2 regions of the Bradyrhizobium sp. Bra78 genome follow, and region 2 is predicted to be linked to the other one. Evidence: predicted binding sites of a transcription regulator. Region 2 holds the regulator's gene; the other holds the start of a gene.
The links. Region 2 encodes LexA, which represses DNA repair genes until DNA is damaged. Its sites were predicted from a motif close to TGTTCNNNNTGTGTTCNG; they were not measured.
Positions count from the first base shown of each region.

Region 1: OC450_RS11780 (ribonuclease T2) is a predicted target of LexA. The motif match lies at 4,380-4,397, and genes of this name have one in related genera.

Region 1 covers NZ_JALJRE010000004.1:244,428-251,895, reverse strand. The annotation lists gene OC450_RS11810 (MarR family winged helix-turn-helix transcriptional regulator) at 48-590, shown strand; gene OC450_RS11805 (response regulator) at 587-1,318, shown strand; gene OC450_RS11800 (ATP-binding protein) at 1,343-2,731, shown strand; gene OC450_RS11795 (DUF3617 domain-containing protein) at 2,796-3,326, opposite strand; gene OC450_RS11790 (hypothetical protein) at 3,370-3,663, opposite strand; gene OC450_RS11785 (hypothetical protein) at 3,846-4,310, shown strand; gene OC450_RS11780 (ribonuclease T2) at 4,444-5,136, shown strand; gene OC450_RS11775 (23S rRNA (adenine(2030)-N(6))-methyltransferase RlmJ) at 5,308-6,168, shown strand; gene OC450_RS11770 (cold-shock protein) at 6,418-6,633, shown strand; gene OC450_RS11765 (outer membrane protein) at 6,719-7,342, opposite strand.
Region 2 covers NZ_JALJRE010000010.1:245,928-253,395, forward strand. The annotation lists gene OC450_RS22930 (ComEC/Rec2 family competence protein) at 1-1,789, shown strand, start outside; gene OC450_RS22935 (GAF domain-containing protein) at 1,901-2,842, opposite strand; gene OC450_RS22940 (hypothetical protein) at 3,069-3,506, opposite strand; gene lexA (transcriptional repressor LexA) at 4,091-4,792, opposite strand; gene glp (gephyrin-like molybdotransferase Glp) at 4,969-6,180, opposite strand; gene OC450_RS22955 (hypothetical protein) at 6,406-6,612, opposite strand; gene OC450_RS22960 (HAD-IA family hydrolase) at 6,745-7,377, opposite strand; gene OC450_RS22965 (alpha-hydroxy acid oxidase) at 7,386-7,468, opposite strand, start outside.

The DNA of each region.
Region 1 (7,468 bases), on a different contig from region 2:
TCGTGCGGGCTGATCGTTTTGTAACATTGAACCCAAGATACGTCAATATGCCTGACATAAATTTCGCGACTCCCCCTCAAGACGCTGCCGAGCCTCGGCCGGCCGCAGGCGATGGAGGCAATTTGCGCTGGGATATCATCGAGCTGCTGTTTTTCGCCTATCGCGATTTCGTCGGCGATCCCGACCAGGAGCTGGAGGCGTTCGGCTTCGGCCGGGCCCATCACCGGGTCATGCATTTCGTCTATCGCTATCCCGGCCTCAAGGTCGCCGACCTGCTCGATGTCCTGCGCATCACCAAGCAGTCGCTCGGCCGTGTGCTCAAGCAGCTCCTGGACGAGGGCTATATCGTGCAGAAGACCGGCGACAATGATCGCCGCCAGCGCCTGCTCTACGCGACGCCGAAGGGCGAAGCGCTGGTGCAGAAGCTGGCCGGCCTTCAGACCACGCGGATCACCAAGGCACTCGCCGAGATGGCTCCGCAGGATGCCGAGACCGTCAAGCGCTTCCTGCGCGCTATGATCGACCGCGAGGATCCGGACAAGGTGCTCGAGACGATCTTCGCCTCCGTCAATCAAGACGCAAAGGAGTGACCGTGCCGCTCGCTGCCACGCTCACCCGTCCGCCGGTGCAACCGGCAGACGACGCGCCGCATCTGCTGCTGGTCGACGACGACCGCCGCATCCGCGATCTGTTGTCGCGCTTCCTCGCCAGTGAAGGTTATCGCGTCACCACCGCGGCCAGTGCCGGCGACGCGCGCTCGAAGCTTTTAGGCCTGCATTTCGATCTCCTGATCCTCGACGTGATGATGCCCGGCGAGACCGGCTTCGACCTCGCCCGCTTCATCCGGACCTCCTCCTCGGTGCCGATCGTGATGCTGACGGCACGCCATGAAGCGGAAGCCCGCATCGAGGGCTTGCAGATCGGCGCGGACGACTACGTCGCAAAGCCGTTCGAGCCGCGCGAGCTTGCGCTGCGCATCAACAACATCCTCAAGCGCGCCGCTCCGCCACCGCAGGCCGCGGCGGTCGAGAAGATCGCGTTCGGTCCCTACGTCTACCATCTCGATCGCGGCGAACTGCGCCAGGGCGAAGACGTCATCCACCTCACCGACCGCGAGCGCGAGATGCTGCGAATCCTGTCGGAAACGCCGGGCGAAACCGTGCCGCGCAGCGCGCTGACCGGCAATGGCAGCGTCAACGAGCGCGCCGTCGACGTTCAGATCAACCGCCTGCGGCGCAAGATCGAGACCGACCCCGCCAATCCGCTTTTCCTCCAGGCGGTGCGCGGGATCGGCTACCGCCTGGTGGCATCGCCATAGAGTCAGAGCAGTGAAGCGCGACCGATGAGCACGATCGATACCGGCCTGACGCTGCTCAAAAGCGCCGCCGGCCGCGTCTCCGCCGTCAATGGCTGGATGGGCAACGCGTTCAAGGGCTGGATGCCGACAGGCCTCTATGCCCGCGCGCTCCTCATCATGATCGTGCCGATGGTGATCCTGCAATCGGTAGTCGCCTTCGTGTTCATGGAGCGGCACTGGAACACGGTGACACGCCGCCTGTCGGCCGCGGTGGTGCAGGACATCGCCGCACTGATCGACGTCTACAAGGGCTATCCGCAGGACAAGGATCGCGACCAGATCCGCCGCATCGCCCAGCAGCGCCTCGGCCTCGTCGTCGATTTCCTGCCCGCCGGCGACATGCCGCCGCCCGGGCCAAAACCGTTCTTCTCGCTGCTCGACCAGACGCTCTCGGTGCAGCTCGGCCGCCAGATCGGACGCTCGTTCTGGATCGACACGGTCGGCCGATCCAACCTCGTCGAGATCCGCATCCAGCTCGACGACGCCGTGATGCGCGTGTTCGCGCAACGCAGCGCTGCCTATGCCTCGAACTCGGAGATCTTCCTGTTCTGGATGGTCGGAACGTCGTCGATCCTGCTGATCGTCGCCGTGCTGTTCCTGCGCAATCAGATCAAGCCTATCCTGCGGCTTGCCGATGCCGCGGAAAGTTTCGGCAAGGGCCGCGAGGCGCCGAACTTCCGACCCAGAGGCGCGCGCGAAGTTCGGCGCGCGGCGGTCGCCTTCCTCGAAATGAAATCGCGCATCGAGCGCACGATGGAGCAGCGCACCGCGATGCTCGCCGGCGTCAGCCATGATCTGCGCACCATCCTGACCCGGTTCAAGCTCGAGCTGGCGCTGATCGGCGACAACCCCGAACTCGAAGGCATGCGCAAGGACGTCGACGAGATGTCGATGATGCTGGAGGATTACCTCGCTTTCGCGCGCGGCGATTCCGGCGAGCAGTCGCAGCCGACCGACATGGCGCAGGCGCTCGAGGAGCTTCGCAGCGACGCGGAGCGTCACGGCCACACTGCGACCGTCGCGTTCAACGGATTGCCCGTGGTCACGGTGAAGCCGGCCTCGTTCAAGCGCTGCCTTGCCAACCTCGTCACCAACGCCGCCCGCTACGGCAAGGCCATCGCCATCACCGGCCAGCGCGATCACCGTTATCTGACCGTCACGGTCGACGACGACGGCCCGGGCATTCCCGCCCATTTGCGCGAAGAGGTGTTCAAGCCGTTCCTGCGGCTGGACAACGCCCGTAACCAGGACGAAGGCGGCACCGGCCTCGGCCTTGCCATCGCCCGCGACATCGCCCGCTCGCACGGCGGCGACATCACGCTCGGCGACAGCCCGATGGGGGGATTGCGAGCGAGCGTGCGGATACCGGTGTAGTTACTTCTCACCTCGCCCCGTAGGAACGGGGCGAGGGGGCGCACCGGTTTCGCGGCGCGGCCGCCTATTTCGGCAGCAGCGCTTTCAGCTTGTCGACGTCGCGCACGTTCATCTTGAAGCCGCCGGGCATCACGATGTCGCCGGGCTTCTGGTCCGGCTTGCAGGCTCCCAGCCACTTCGCTTCGAGAGTCATTGTGGTATCGCGCCCCGCGGTACCGGCGGCGCCGCCTTGCGCGTGCGAGGAGGTTTTCACGGTGTAGGCCGAGTTGAAATCGCCCGTGATCTCGGCATGCGAGGTCGTGCTGATGCCGGCGACGTTGCACTCGGAATCGCTGACATAGCCGGTCGCGGTCTTCCTGATGTCCTGCTTGGCGCAGATCTGCTTGGCCATCGGCGAGACGTTGTTGTTCATCTCCTTGTCGACGCTCTCGTCGGTGCAATGCTGCATGGTCATGTCCGGCATCGCCGAGCCGGTCCTGGCCATCTTCAGCTCCCACAGACCGGCCTTACGCACCGGCAGATCGTCGGCGCAGGCCGCACCGGCCGACAGCACCAGGCAAAGAGTCGAGCCGAGCAAAACAAGTTTGCGCGTCATGTGAGAGGCTCCCGGCTGAGAGACGCGGCGTTACGACAACGCCTCAGTAGAGCGTGCGGATCGGCTGGTCGGCGGCACCATAGGGCACCCAGCGGCAGGAGAACGAGATGTAGCCGCCCTCATAGGCCTGCACCGCAAGGAATTTCACGACCTTGCCGTAGCGCGCGCAGTGGTCGACCGCGGCCTGCCGGGCATCGACCTGCGTCGCCATCGAATAGGCGATGATGCCGCCGGTGTCGTTGCCCTTGAACGGAGGCACCGGAAGAAGATCGGCGCGCGCCGACTGGCTCGCCATCATACCCAAGGCAAGAAGGCCCGCGGCCGCAATGATTCGCATTCCCGTTACTCCAATTGGTTGGCGCCAGTTTACGGTGCCTGCGCGGCTGTGAAAAGAACGGAAGGCCTGTCTGACGCAGCATTGCAGTCAACTCTTGGCCGAGTGTTGCCGCGCTGCACTTGACCCCGCCCGGCCTTCGCGGCACCGTCCCACCCTCGCAGATCATGCTGTCTGGATTGCCCATGCGCGCCTCGCCCCCCCTGAAATCACTCCGTTTTGCCGCCGTGCTAGGCCTCCTGTTCGGGGCGCTGTCGCTCGGTGAGGCCAGGGCCGCCAATCCGCTGGAGCTGAATTTCTGGCTGAGCGGGCCGCGCTATGACGGTGCCGTCGCCGATTGCGACAAGGCGCTGCCGACGATCGCCACCCAGTTCTGGGAGAAGGAAAGCTCGTTCTGGAATTCCTCCTTGAAGATCACCGGCTTTACAGCCGTTCACGAGACCGCTTTCCGGCCCTGGCAGTCCGACAATATTCCGCGCCGCTATTGCACCGGCGAAGCCATGCTCACCGACGGCAAGATGCGCAAAGTGCACTTCTCGATCATCGAGGACGGCGGCTTCGCCGGCTACGGCAATGGCGTCGAATGGTGCGTGGTCGGGCTCGACCGCAACTGGGCCTACAACCCGGCCTGCCGCGCCGCCAGGCCCTGATTACAAGCCCTGATCGGAAGAGCGCTGATTCGCACCGATCGGGCGACTAAACGCTCCCGGCTCGAATTTTGTTCTTGAAATGTTCTTATCGCCTGCTAGGCTCGGTTGCACAGTCTAGTTGAGGGGCGTCGCCATGTTTCATTCCAGATTGCATTCGTTCTCCCGCCTGACGATCTCGCTGACCTTGGCCGCGGGACTGGCCACCCTCGCCGGCGGCGCGAAGGCCCAGGACAAGCGGCAGAACGCGCCCGGCGAATTCGACTTCTATGTGCTCTCGCTGTCGTGGTCTCCCTCCTTCTGCGAGGAGGCGGCGGAGCGCGGCGGCCGCTCGCAGATCCAGTGCAGCGGACGGCCCTACGCTTTCGTGGTGCATGGTCTGTGGCCGCAATATGAGAACGGTTTTCCGGAATATTGCCAGCGGCCGGCGCCGCGGCTGAACCGCAGCATCGTCTCCTCGATGCTCGACCTGATGCCCGCGCCGGGGCTGATCTTCAACGAGTGGGACAAGCACGGCACCTGCTCGGGGCTTGCCGACCGCGGCTATTTCGAGACGATCCGAAAGGCGCGCGCCGCGATCAAGATTCCGGCCGAATATCTCGATTTGTCGCAAGCCAAGACCGTGGCGCCGGCGGAGGTCGAGGAGGCTTTCATCAAGGCCAACCCGGGCCTCAGCAATGCCGCCGTCTCAATCACCTGCAACCGGACGCGGCTGTCCGAAGTCCGCATCTGCCTCAGCAAGGACCTGCAATTCCGGGCCTGCGAGGAGACCGACCGCCGCGCCTGCCGCCGCGACCAGGTGACGATGCCGCCGATCAGGGGCGGGTAGCGCGAGCTCTCGGCACGTGATGCCGGGCGCACATGCGCGAAATCCCGGCATCCAGATCGGCGGCGGCGAAATGGATTCTCAGATGCGCAATTGCGCCTCATGGTTCGGTGCGGGTGCACCGCCGTGAATGACAACAGTTACTTTCATCGCCCGATGTCGTAACTCTTCCTCATGAACTACCGCCACGCCTTCCATGCCGGCAGCTTCGCCGATGTCATCAAGCACATCGTGCTGGCACGCATCATCACCTATCTGCAGGACAAGCCCGGGGCGTTCCGCGTCATCGACACCCATGCCGGCGCCGGCCTCTACGATCTCGAAGGCGACGAGGCGCGCCGCGGCGGCGAGTGGCTGACCGGCATCGCGCGGCTGATGCAGGCGCGGCTGTCGAACGAGACCGTAGCCCTGACGAAGCCTTATCTCGACATCGTCCGCGCCTACAATCCGAAGGGCGAACTCAAGGCCTATCCGGGCTCGCCGCTGATCGCGCGCGGCATGCTCAGGCCGCAGGACCGCCTCGTCGCCTGCGAGCTCGAGCCGAAGGCGCGCAAGGCGCTGATCGGCGTGCTGCGCCGCGACGAACAGGCCCGCGTGGTCGATCTCGACGGCTGGGTGGCGCTGCCGGCTTTCGTGCCGCCCAAGGAACGGCGCGGGGTCGTGCTGATCGACCCCCCGTTCGAGGCAAAGGACGAGTTCGAAAAGCTCGGCGAAGCCTTCTCGGCGGCTTTCGCGAAATGGGCGACCGGTATCTATGTAATCTGGTATCCCGCCAAGAGCCGGCGTGCCACCGACGCCCTGGCGCAATCAGTGGCTCGGCTCGCAGCCGCAGCAAAGCCGCCGGCAAATTGCCTGCGCCTCGAGTTCAGCGTTGCGCCGCAAGCCGACGGCTCGGCTCTCACCTCCACCGGCCTCCTGATCGTCAATCCCCCTTACACGCTGCATGGCGAGCTCAAGACGATCCTGCCCGAGCTGGAAATGCCGCTCGGCCAGGGCGGCGCTGCCAGATTCCGATTAGAGGTGCCGAGGCCGTAACACTCCGGCATTCTTGGGAAAAATATGCAGGAGCGGTAGTCAATCCGCAAAGAACCGTATTATGCTGTTTCCGTGACCGGCTTTACGTTCCGCTTCCGCGAATGGTTGCGGCGGAGTGAAGGCCTAAGAAAGATCCGACCGGACCGAAAGGTCCGCCCAAGGATGGCCAGCTCCCGGGCTTCGTAAGGCCCGGTCATGTCGTGACGTGAGTTGCGTCGCGGCGGAGGAGCAATGAGGGGGAGTTTCCCGATGGCCATGACGGGAACGGTGAAGTTTTTCAACGGCGAACGCGGCTACGGCTTTATTAAACCGGACGACGGAGGCCGCGACGTCTTCGTGCATATTACAGCTGTGGAGCGGGCCGGACTGAAGGACCTTGCCGAAGGACAGCGTATTACTTTCGAAGTCGAACCGGACAAGAAGGGGAAGGGGCCGAAAGCGGTCAATTTGGTCATCCTCTCCTAGCGATTCTGACGAAACACCTGGCGTAAAAAAAATCCCGGCCGCGAGCGGCCGGGAGGCTGTGGTCCGGTATTTTCTTCTTTGGCTATCAGAAGTGATAGTTCACGCCTGCGCGCACAACGCTGGCGCTATAGCCGTTTGACACGCCCGTAATTGCGAACTGGCTCGACGACAGATCGATGTAGAGATATTCGAGCTTGGCGCTCCAGTTCGGCGCGAAGCCGACTTCCGCGCCGGCACCGATGGTCCAGCCGGCGCTGGTGTGCGACTCCGTCCAGCCAAAGGTCTGCGCGCGCAGCTCACCGAAAGCGAGACCGGCAGTGCCGTAGAAGAGTATGTTGCTGAAGGCATAGCCGGCGCGGCCACGCAGCGTGCCGAACCACGGATTGGAGAACTTCCACGGCGCAAACGTGTCGTCGGCACCGGCGGCCTGGATGTCGCCTTCGACACCGAACACCCATGGGCCGTTCTGGAAATTGTACCCGGCCTGCACGCCGCCGACGAAGCCGGAGGGCTTGACGGGAGAGTTGCTCACCGAGCCCCATTCATAGCCGACATTGCCGCCGAGATACGGACCGGCCCAGCTATAGGCGTTGAGCGGCTGGTTGACGGTATAGGGCGCTCGCTGCCCGTAACTGAGATCGGCGGCCTCTGCCGAAGCTGTCCAGCCGGCTGCGACCAACGCGGCCGCGCCCACAACGAGCCTCTTCATCACACACTCCAACGCAACTGTCGCAACCTGTGCGATGCCGGCATCGCCGCGCCGGGCCGTGTCGCATGGTTACGAAACCAAGATCTTTTCGCGTAAGATTTATCGAGAGTTTTAAGTTAAAGCGCT
Region 2 (7,468 bases):
GGTACCGCGCAGTGACGTCAAGCTCGAGCGCGTGCGCCTGTCGGTCCGCAAGGGGACCGCGCCCGAGGTCGGCAGCTTCGTGCAATTGAAGGCGCGGCTGTTGCCGCCGCTTTCGCCGCTCCGCCCCGGCAGCTACGATTTCTCCCGCGACATGTTCTTCCAGGGCATCGGCGCCTCCGGCTTCGTGATGGGCGCGATCGCAGCTTCAGTGCCGCCGGATGCCGGTGGTTTGCGGCTGCGCTACGCGGCCTTGATGCAGGGCCTGCGCGATGCGATCGACGCACGCATTCGTGCGACGCTCGACGGCGACAATCGCGCGATCGCGACCGCGCTGCTCACGGGCCGGCGCGATGCGATCACCACCCCCGTCAACGATGCGATGTTCATTTCGGGGCTGGGCCATGTGCTCTCGATCTCCGGCTATCACATGGCCGTCGTCGCCGGCGTGGTCTTCTTTGCGGTCCGTGCGCTGCTCGCTCTGATCCCGGGACTGGCGGCCGGCTTCGCCATCAAGAAATGGTCGGCGGCCGCGGCGCTGGTTGCGGCCGCGTTCTACCTGCTGCTGTCTGGTGCGGAGGTGGCCACGCAAAGATCGTTCTTCATGACCGCGGTGGTGCTGATCGCGGTGATGGTCGATCGCCGCGCCATCACCTTCCGTACGCTGGCCGTGGCCGCGCTGATCGTGCTGGCGGTCGCGCCGGAAGCGCTGGTGCATCCGAGTTTTCAGATGTCGTTCGCGGCAACGCTCGGGCTGGTGGCGCTGGTGCAGATCGGCATGCCGAACTTGTTTGCCTCGCCCGACCATTCGGCGACCGCGCGCGTTGCGATGTGGGGCGGCCGCGAGATCGCGATGCTGTTCCTGGCCTCGCTGATCGCGGGGCTCGCGACCACGCCCTATGCCGCCTTCCACTTCCACCGCGTCACGCCGTTCGGCGTGCTCGCCAATCTCGGCGCGATGCCGGTCGTCTCGGCGCTGGTGATGCCGGCGGGGCTGTTGGGCCTGCTTGCGGCGCCGTTCGGGCTCGACAGCGTGTGCTGGTGGCTGATGGGAATCGGCATCGACTGGATGATCGCGGTCTCGCGCTGGGTCGCCGCATTACCGGGCGCGGTCGGCCGCATCCCGGCCTTCGGCATCGCGCCGCTGATCGCGGCCAGCCTCGGGATCATCGTGATGGGCCTGCTGCGCACGCCGCTGCGTTGGTCCGGCGCGCTGGTGTTGCTGGCCGCGATTGCCTGGGGGCTGGCCGCGCGCCAGCCCGACATCCTGATTGCCGGCGACGGTGCGAGTGTCGCGGTGCGGGGCAGGGACGGGCAACTGCATCTGATCCGGGCCAGCAAGGACGGCTTTCTGCTCAAGGAATGGCTGGCTGCCGACGCCGATCCGCGCGATGGCGGTCATGCCTCGCTGGCCGACGGCGTGTCCTGCGACGAGTCCGGCTGCGTGACGCCGCTCGGCGACGGGCGGTTGGTCGCGCTGGCACTGCGCATCGACGCGTTGGCGGACGATTGCAGCCGGGCCGCGCTTGTGGTGACGGCGCGTCCCGTGCCGCCCGATTGCGCCGCGATGGTGGTCGATCGGCAGCGGCTCGCGAGCCAGGGCGCGCTGGCCCTGACGCAGCGGGGGGACGGCTTTGCGGTTCAGGCGGTGAGGGCGCGAGGTGCGAGCCGCCCCTGGTTGCCGGCCGGCGCCGGCGAAGGTGATTTCGACGGCAGTCTTGCGCCGAAGACGGCTGCGCCCCGCAACCGCGACGCAACGCCGGCGGAGACCGACTTGCAGGCCGACGATTGAACCGATCGGGCAGGGCATGATCCGGAAAAGTGCGAAGCGGTTTTCCGAAAAGGTCATGCTCAAACAAGAACGCTAAAGCGCGATGATGATTCATCGCAATCTCATCGCGCTTTAGAGGTACCAGGCCAGCACGGCTTCGAGCGTGCTGTTGCCGATGACCGGCAAGGCCACCATCCGGCTCAGTCCGGATGCGCAGGCCTCAGAGCCGGCGGCCGAGCCGTCATGCGCGAGCTCGTCGTTGAGCGCGGGCATGCCGGTGGCCCAGGCGCCACCGATGCTGCCTTCGCCCCTGGCGATGGATTTTCCTGCATAGAGCGCGGCGAGGTCGGTCTGCGCACTGCAATCGCCGGCGCGAAAGAACAGCGCCGAGCGGGTCTCGTTCGGAACCCATATCTCGAAGCGTCGCGCGATCGGCGTGGCTTGCGCGGAGAGGAATGTCAGTACCCAGGTATGGTCTACGCCGGTCCGATAGGGAACGCCGACGCCCAGATTGATCCCGACCTTGGCCGCGTCCTCCCAGCGCAGGAAGCTCTTCGCATCGTGCAGGTCCTTGATGATCAGCGGCAGCCCCGCCTTCCAGGTCCGCCCGGGCAGGCCGAAACCGCGCGGAAATTTGGTGTGGCGGGAGTTGAATTCGAACATGTCGGCGGTGCCGTAGTAGCCGTCGACGAGCCCCATCTCGTGGGAGACGTCAGGGTCGTTGTGCCAGAGCTCGATCGCGCCGACATGGGCCTCTTCCTCACCGCAGAACAGCACCATGACGGCCTGGAGGAATTCGCCGGCGAACACGGGCACCGCCACCCCACAGGTGAGGCCGGCTGCGAGGGCCTGATCGGTACGCTTGAAATAGGAGTTGGCGAATTTGGTGAGGATCACGGGGTGGCCGGAGGCCCAAGCCTTGCCGGGAAGGCCCTCGTCATATCCGAAATGCAAGCCTTCGCTGACGGCCTTGAACGCGGACAGCCCTTCGCCGTAGAGGCCGCCACCGAACTCCAGCCGCATGCGCGTCCGGTCCGGCACCCAGAGTTCAACGACGCGAATGAAGGTTTTCATCGAGCATGTCCGCCGTCTCAAGCCTTGACAGCATCGGTCATTTGGCTGTGTGGCGGACGTTCAAAATTCAGGCAGGGCGGCTCAAACTTCGTGCGGCGGGAAAAGCGCAACGGCTTGGTCGATCCGATCGGATTTCGCGGGGCGCAAGCCATACCGTCTCGCCGGCCACGGCCGGCGATGGCAATTCGATCCTGGCCTCCGACCTTGCGGCCGGAAGCGGCTGTGTTCAGCCGATCGGCAGCCGGGTAATCGTCGGCTGTCTGTCGGCAGTGATCTGCGGCTTGTGCTCGCGTTCGCCGGCCGGCTGCTGCGTCACCGGCAGTTGCAGCACGGTTGCGTGCTGGCCTTCAACGAGCTGCGTTACCAGCACGTATTTACCGTCGGGGAATTCGATCGCGTCATGATGGCGATCGGGAATGTGCGGATCGATCTTGCCGAACTTCCCGACGCGGGAATTGATGGTGCGCGTCCAGATCCAGCGATTGTCGTAGCGGACGTTGTCGGCAAAGGCGAGCTCCGTTCCCGGCAGCAGGCAGACGGCAACTGTCGGATCGGCTGCGGACGCAAAGCCGCGCGTGGAGGTGCCGCGGAAGGTTGTCGTGACGATCGTCTCGCCGACTTCGGCGGGGCGCGACGCGACGGCATGCAGGCTGTAGTCACACATCGGGTGCTCCTCTTGCGAAGACAGCGACCCGCGTCTCTTATCGAGGCGCAGGCCTCTATCAGAGTTCAAGCACGCAACGGTCTGCTTGGTTGTAGGCAAATCTGCGGCTGGGATCCGCAGGCCACGATCACATTAACTTTCCCGAATCCAATAGGAACAAAGCCTCTTCCCGTGCATTCTGCAGGCGCGTGTCAGCGCCCTGAGGGGGCCGACCATCCCGAATAATGCCAGCTCGGTTGCGACGGCAGGCGATTGCATTGCGGCCGGCGCGGGCTCGTTCGCTAACCGCCACCTTTGCAGACAGGGCGAGGCGGTTGTGCGGCGGCTTGCGACGCTGATACTGCGATCAGCGCCGCCGCGACTGTGCTCAAGACGATCTGGCGCATGGCTGTTTCCTCGAGCTGCTGAGGCCGCGAAGCGGTGCTGCTTCATGCGGCGTGCCGAGGATGAAGCGCCGGAGGAGGGGCCGGATAATCTGCGCGAAACCAGAAAGACTACCCAGCGGGAGCGGACAATCGTCCGCTCCAATCGTCGATGGCGATCGTTGCTCATGCGAGCGCGGATGCGCCGGATACTTTCCGGTATCAGTATTTCCGGTACAGGCCGATCAGCTTGCCCTGAATCTTCACCCTGTTGGGCGGCAGGATGCGCACCTCATAGGCCGCGTTGGCGGGCTCGAGCGCGATCGAGGCGCCGCGACGGCGGAAGCGCTTGAGCGTCGCTTCCTCGTCGTCGATCAGCGCCACCACGATGTCGCCGGTATCGGCACTCTCGTTGCGCTGGATCAGCGCCATGTCGCCGTCGAGGATGCCGGCCTCGACCATGGAATCGCCGCGCACTTCGAGCGCGTAATGCTCGCCCGAGCCGAGCATGTCAGGCGGTACGCTGATGGTATGGCTGCGGGTTTGCAACGCCTCGATCGGCGTGCCGGCCGCGATGCGGCCCATTACCGGCACGGCAACGGGGCGTTCGCCCTCGTCGGCAGACAGGCTTGAGCTCGCGCGGACCTTGCCGAGGTTGCCCTCGATGACGCTCGGCGTGAAGCCGCGGCGGCTGCCGGCGGCCGCCTGGAGCTCGGGCAGCTTGATGACTTCGATCGCGCGGGCGCGGTTGGGGAGGCGACGGATGAACCCGCGCTCCTCGAGCGCCGTGATCAGGCGGTGGATGCCCGACTTCGAGCGCAAGTCGAGCGCATCCTTCATCTCGTCGAAAGAAGGCGGCACGCCGCTTTCCTTCAGACGTTCACTGATGAACCGCAGAAGCTCGTATTGTTTGCGCGTTAACATCTCGACCTAAGTCCCCCGGTTGATGTCGTTCGATTCCGAGACGCTGAATTCAGCAATATGCCGCGACATGCTCGAAACAAATCATGAACGGACACTATATGTTCGATACATGTTCCGCAACTGCTTAATTTACCGTGAACAGAGCAAAGTTCGCGGAACGCGCATTGGCGGGACGCTCAGACGGGGAGCCGCAACACTTCGCAAGGCGAGCCCGTCTCGGCTTTCGGCGCGAACGGTGCGCGCACGAGAAGTGCCTGTGCCGCAGCGAGATTCGCAAGCAACGAAGAATCTTGATGGCTGACGGGAAGGGCGACGAGCGTGCCGTCGTCGCGCTGCTCCAGACGTGCGCGCAGATAGTCCTCGCGCTGGTCGTTGGCGCCGACGTCGCGGCCGAGCACGGCGCGCTCGCGGTGATGATGAATTGCGGCCCGGCCCGACAACGCGCGAATCAGCGGCACCATGAACAGGAAGGCGCACACATAGGACGACACGGGATTGCCGGGCAGGCCGATCACAGCCATCGCGCCGAGCCGTCCATGCATCATCGGCTTGCCTGGCCGCATCGCGATCTTCCAGAAGGCCATCGCGACGGCTTCGTCCCTCAGCGCCTGCTGGACCAGATCGTGGTCGCCGACCGATGCGCCGCCGGTAGTGATGAGGACGTCTGCGCCGCTCGCGCGCGCGCGGCGGATGCCGGCGGTGGTGGCCTCCAGCGCGTCGGCGGCAATACCGAGGTCGACGGTTTCGGCCCCCTCGCTGCGAGCCAGCGCATGCAGGGCATAGCCGTTGGAATAGACGATCTGGCCGTGACCGGGCGTGGTGCCCGGCATCACCAGCTCGTCGCCGGTGGCGAGGATTGCGATCTTCGGACGGCGGCTGACGGCGAGGTGGGGGTGATTCATCCCGGCGGCGAGCGCGAGGTCGCGCTCGGTGAGCTGGCTGCCCTTGCGCAGGAGCACGTCGCCCTCGCGGAAATCGACGCCCGCGGGGCGGATGTGCCGGCCGGAGATCGCGGCTTCCTTGATCGTGATGCGCTTGCCGTCAGCGACGGTGTCCTCCTGGATCACCACGGCATCCGCGCCATCGGGAACGACGCCGCCGGTGAAGATCCGCACGGCCTCGCCGGCGCCGACCGATCCTGCGAACGGCCGGCCCGCGGCGACCTCGCCGATCACGGCGAGGGTCGAACCGATCGTTGCGGCATCGGCCGCGCGCACCGCGTATCCGTCCATCGCCGACATTGCCTGCGGCGGCTGCGTGCGCCGCGCGACGACGTCGCGCGTGAGCACGCGATGGTAGGCGTTGTCGAGGGAAACCGTCTCCTCCGGCAGCGGATCCGCACCCGCCAGCACCGCGGCAAGCGCGTCAGAAACCGGCATCAGGGCCACGGCGAAAACTCCTGCTCGGCGCGTTCGGGCGAATGTTCCGCCAGTCTTCTAGCCGAGCGCGGGCGCAGAGGCAAAACAGCTGAGCGGGCGTAACTCAGCTCGCTGCTCACACTGCACTTGAGGGCGAGATCAGGCCCGTCGCGGCATGGTCCCGAGAACGAGACAGATCGGCAGAAGCGTGGCCATGGCAAGGACGATCATGGCGAGCGCCACGGCCAGCATCGGTCAGCTCCTCGCCTGTCCATCCGGACTGCCGTCCAGTGTGACGTCGGGAGCTTTTGGACCTTGATCCTTGTCGGGCAGCGGATCGGCCTGAGATTTCAGGTCGGCGGCCTTGCTGATCAATTTTGCGGAGAGGTCAGAATCCGAGGTGGTTCTGGCGAATTTCATCAGCAGGGAGGCCTGCTTCGTGAGGTAGGTTTTGCCCAACACGTCGATCAATCCGATGTAGAATTCCCAACGGACTAATGAGTCCCGAGACGGGCATTCGTTCCCGGAACTCTGTACAAAAATGCACAAAGTCTTTTGGTTCCTCGCCGTTAGGCGAAATAGGTCCCGAAACGGTCAGATTCCCAGCGCCGTGAGGGCATTTCCAACGTCGCGGGGGGAGGTCACATGGACCGCCGTCAAGCCGCGGGCTCGCGCCCCCTCGACATTCTCGGCGAGGTCATCAAAGAACACGATGCGCCCGGCGGGTACGCCGATCGCGGAGACGACGTGGTCGAAGGCCTCGGCATCCGGTTTGCGCAGACCGATGCTGGACGACAAATACAGCTCGTGGAAATGGCCTAGCACGTCGGCATATTCCTTCGAGAAATAGTCCACATGGGGACGGTTGGTGTTGGAGAAGGCGTAGAGCGGCATCCGCTTCGCCGCCCGCGGCAGCAGCTCGGCGATGTCGGGCATCTCGCCGGCGAAGATCGCGTTCCAGCCCTCCAGGAACTGCGCATCCGAGATGCCGATCCCGAGCGAAGAGCGCAATGAGGCGAAATAATCCTCGTCGCTGATCTTCCCCATCTCGTGCAGCCGATAGGCTTCGCTATCCCGCACATAGCGCGCGACGATGGCGTCGGGCTTGCAGCCGGCATGGCCCGCCCAGCAGGCGATCGCCCTGGAGAAATCGATATCGAGCACCACGCGGCCGAGATCGAACAGAAGCGCATCCGCGCTGCCGGGAGAGAGCGGTGTCACCTGCATCCTTTCACTCAGTATCGATATGGCTCGTGATCGAACAGCGGAAACGCGCTGAACACGCTCGGCGCGTTGGTTGCGGCCGCCTGGTGCAGGC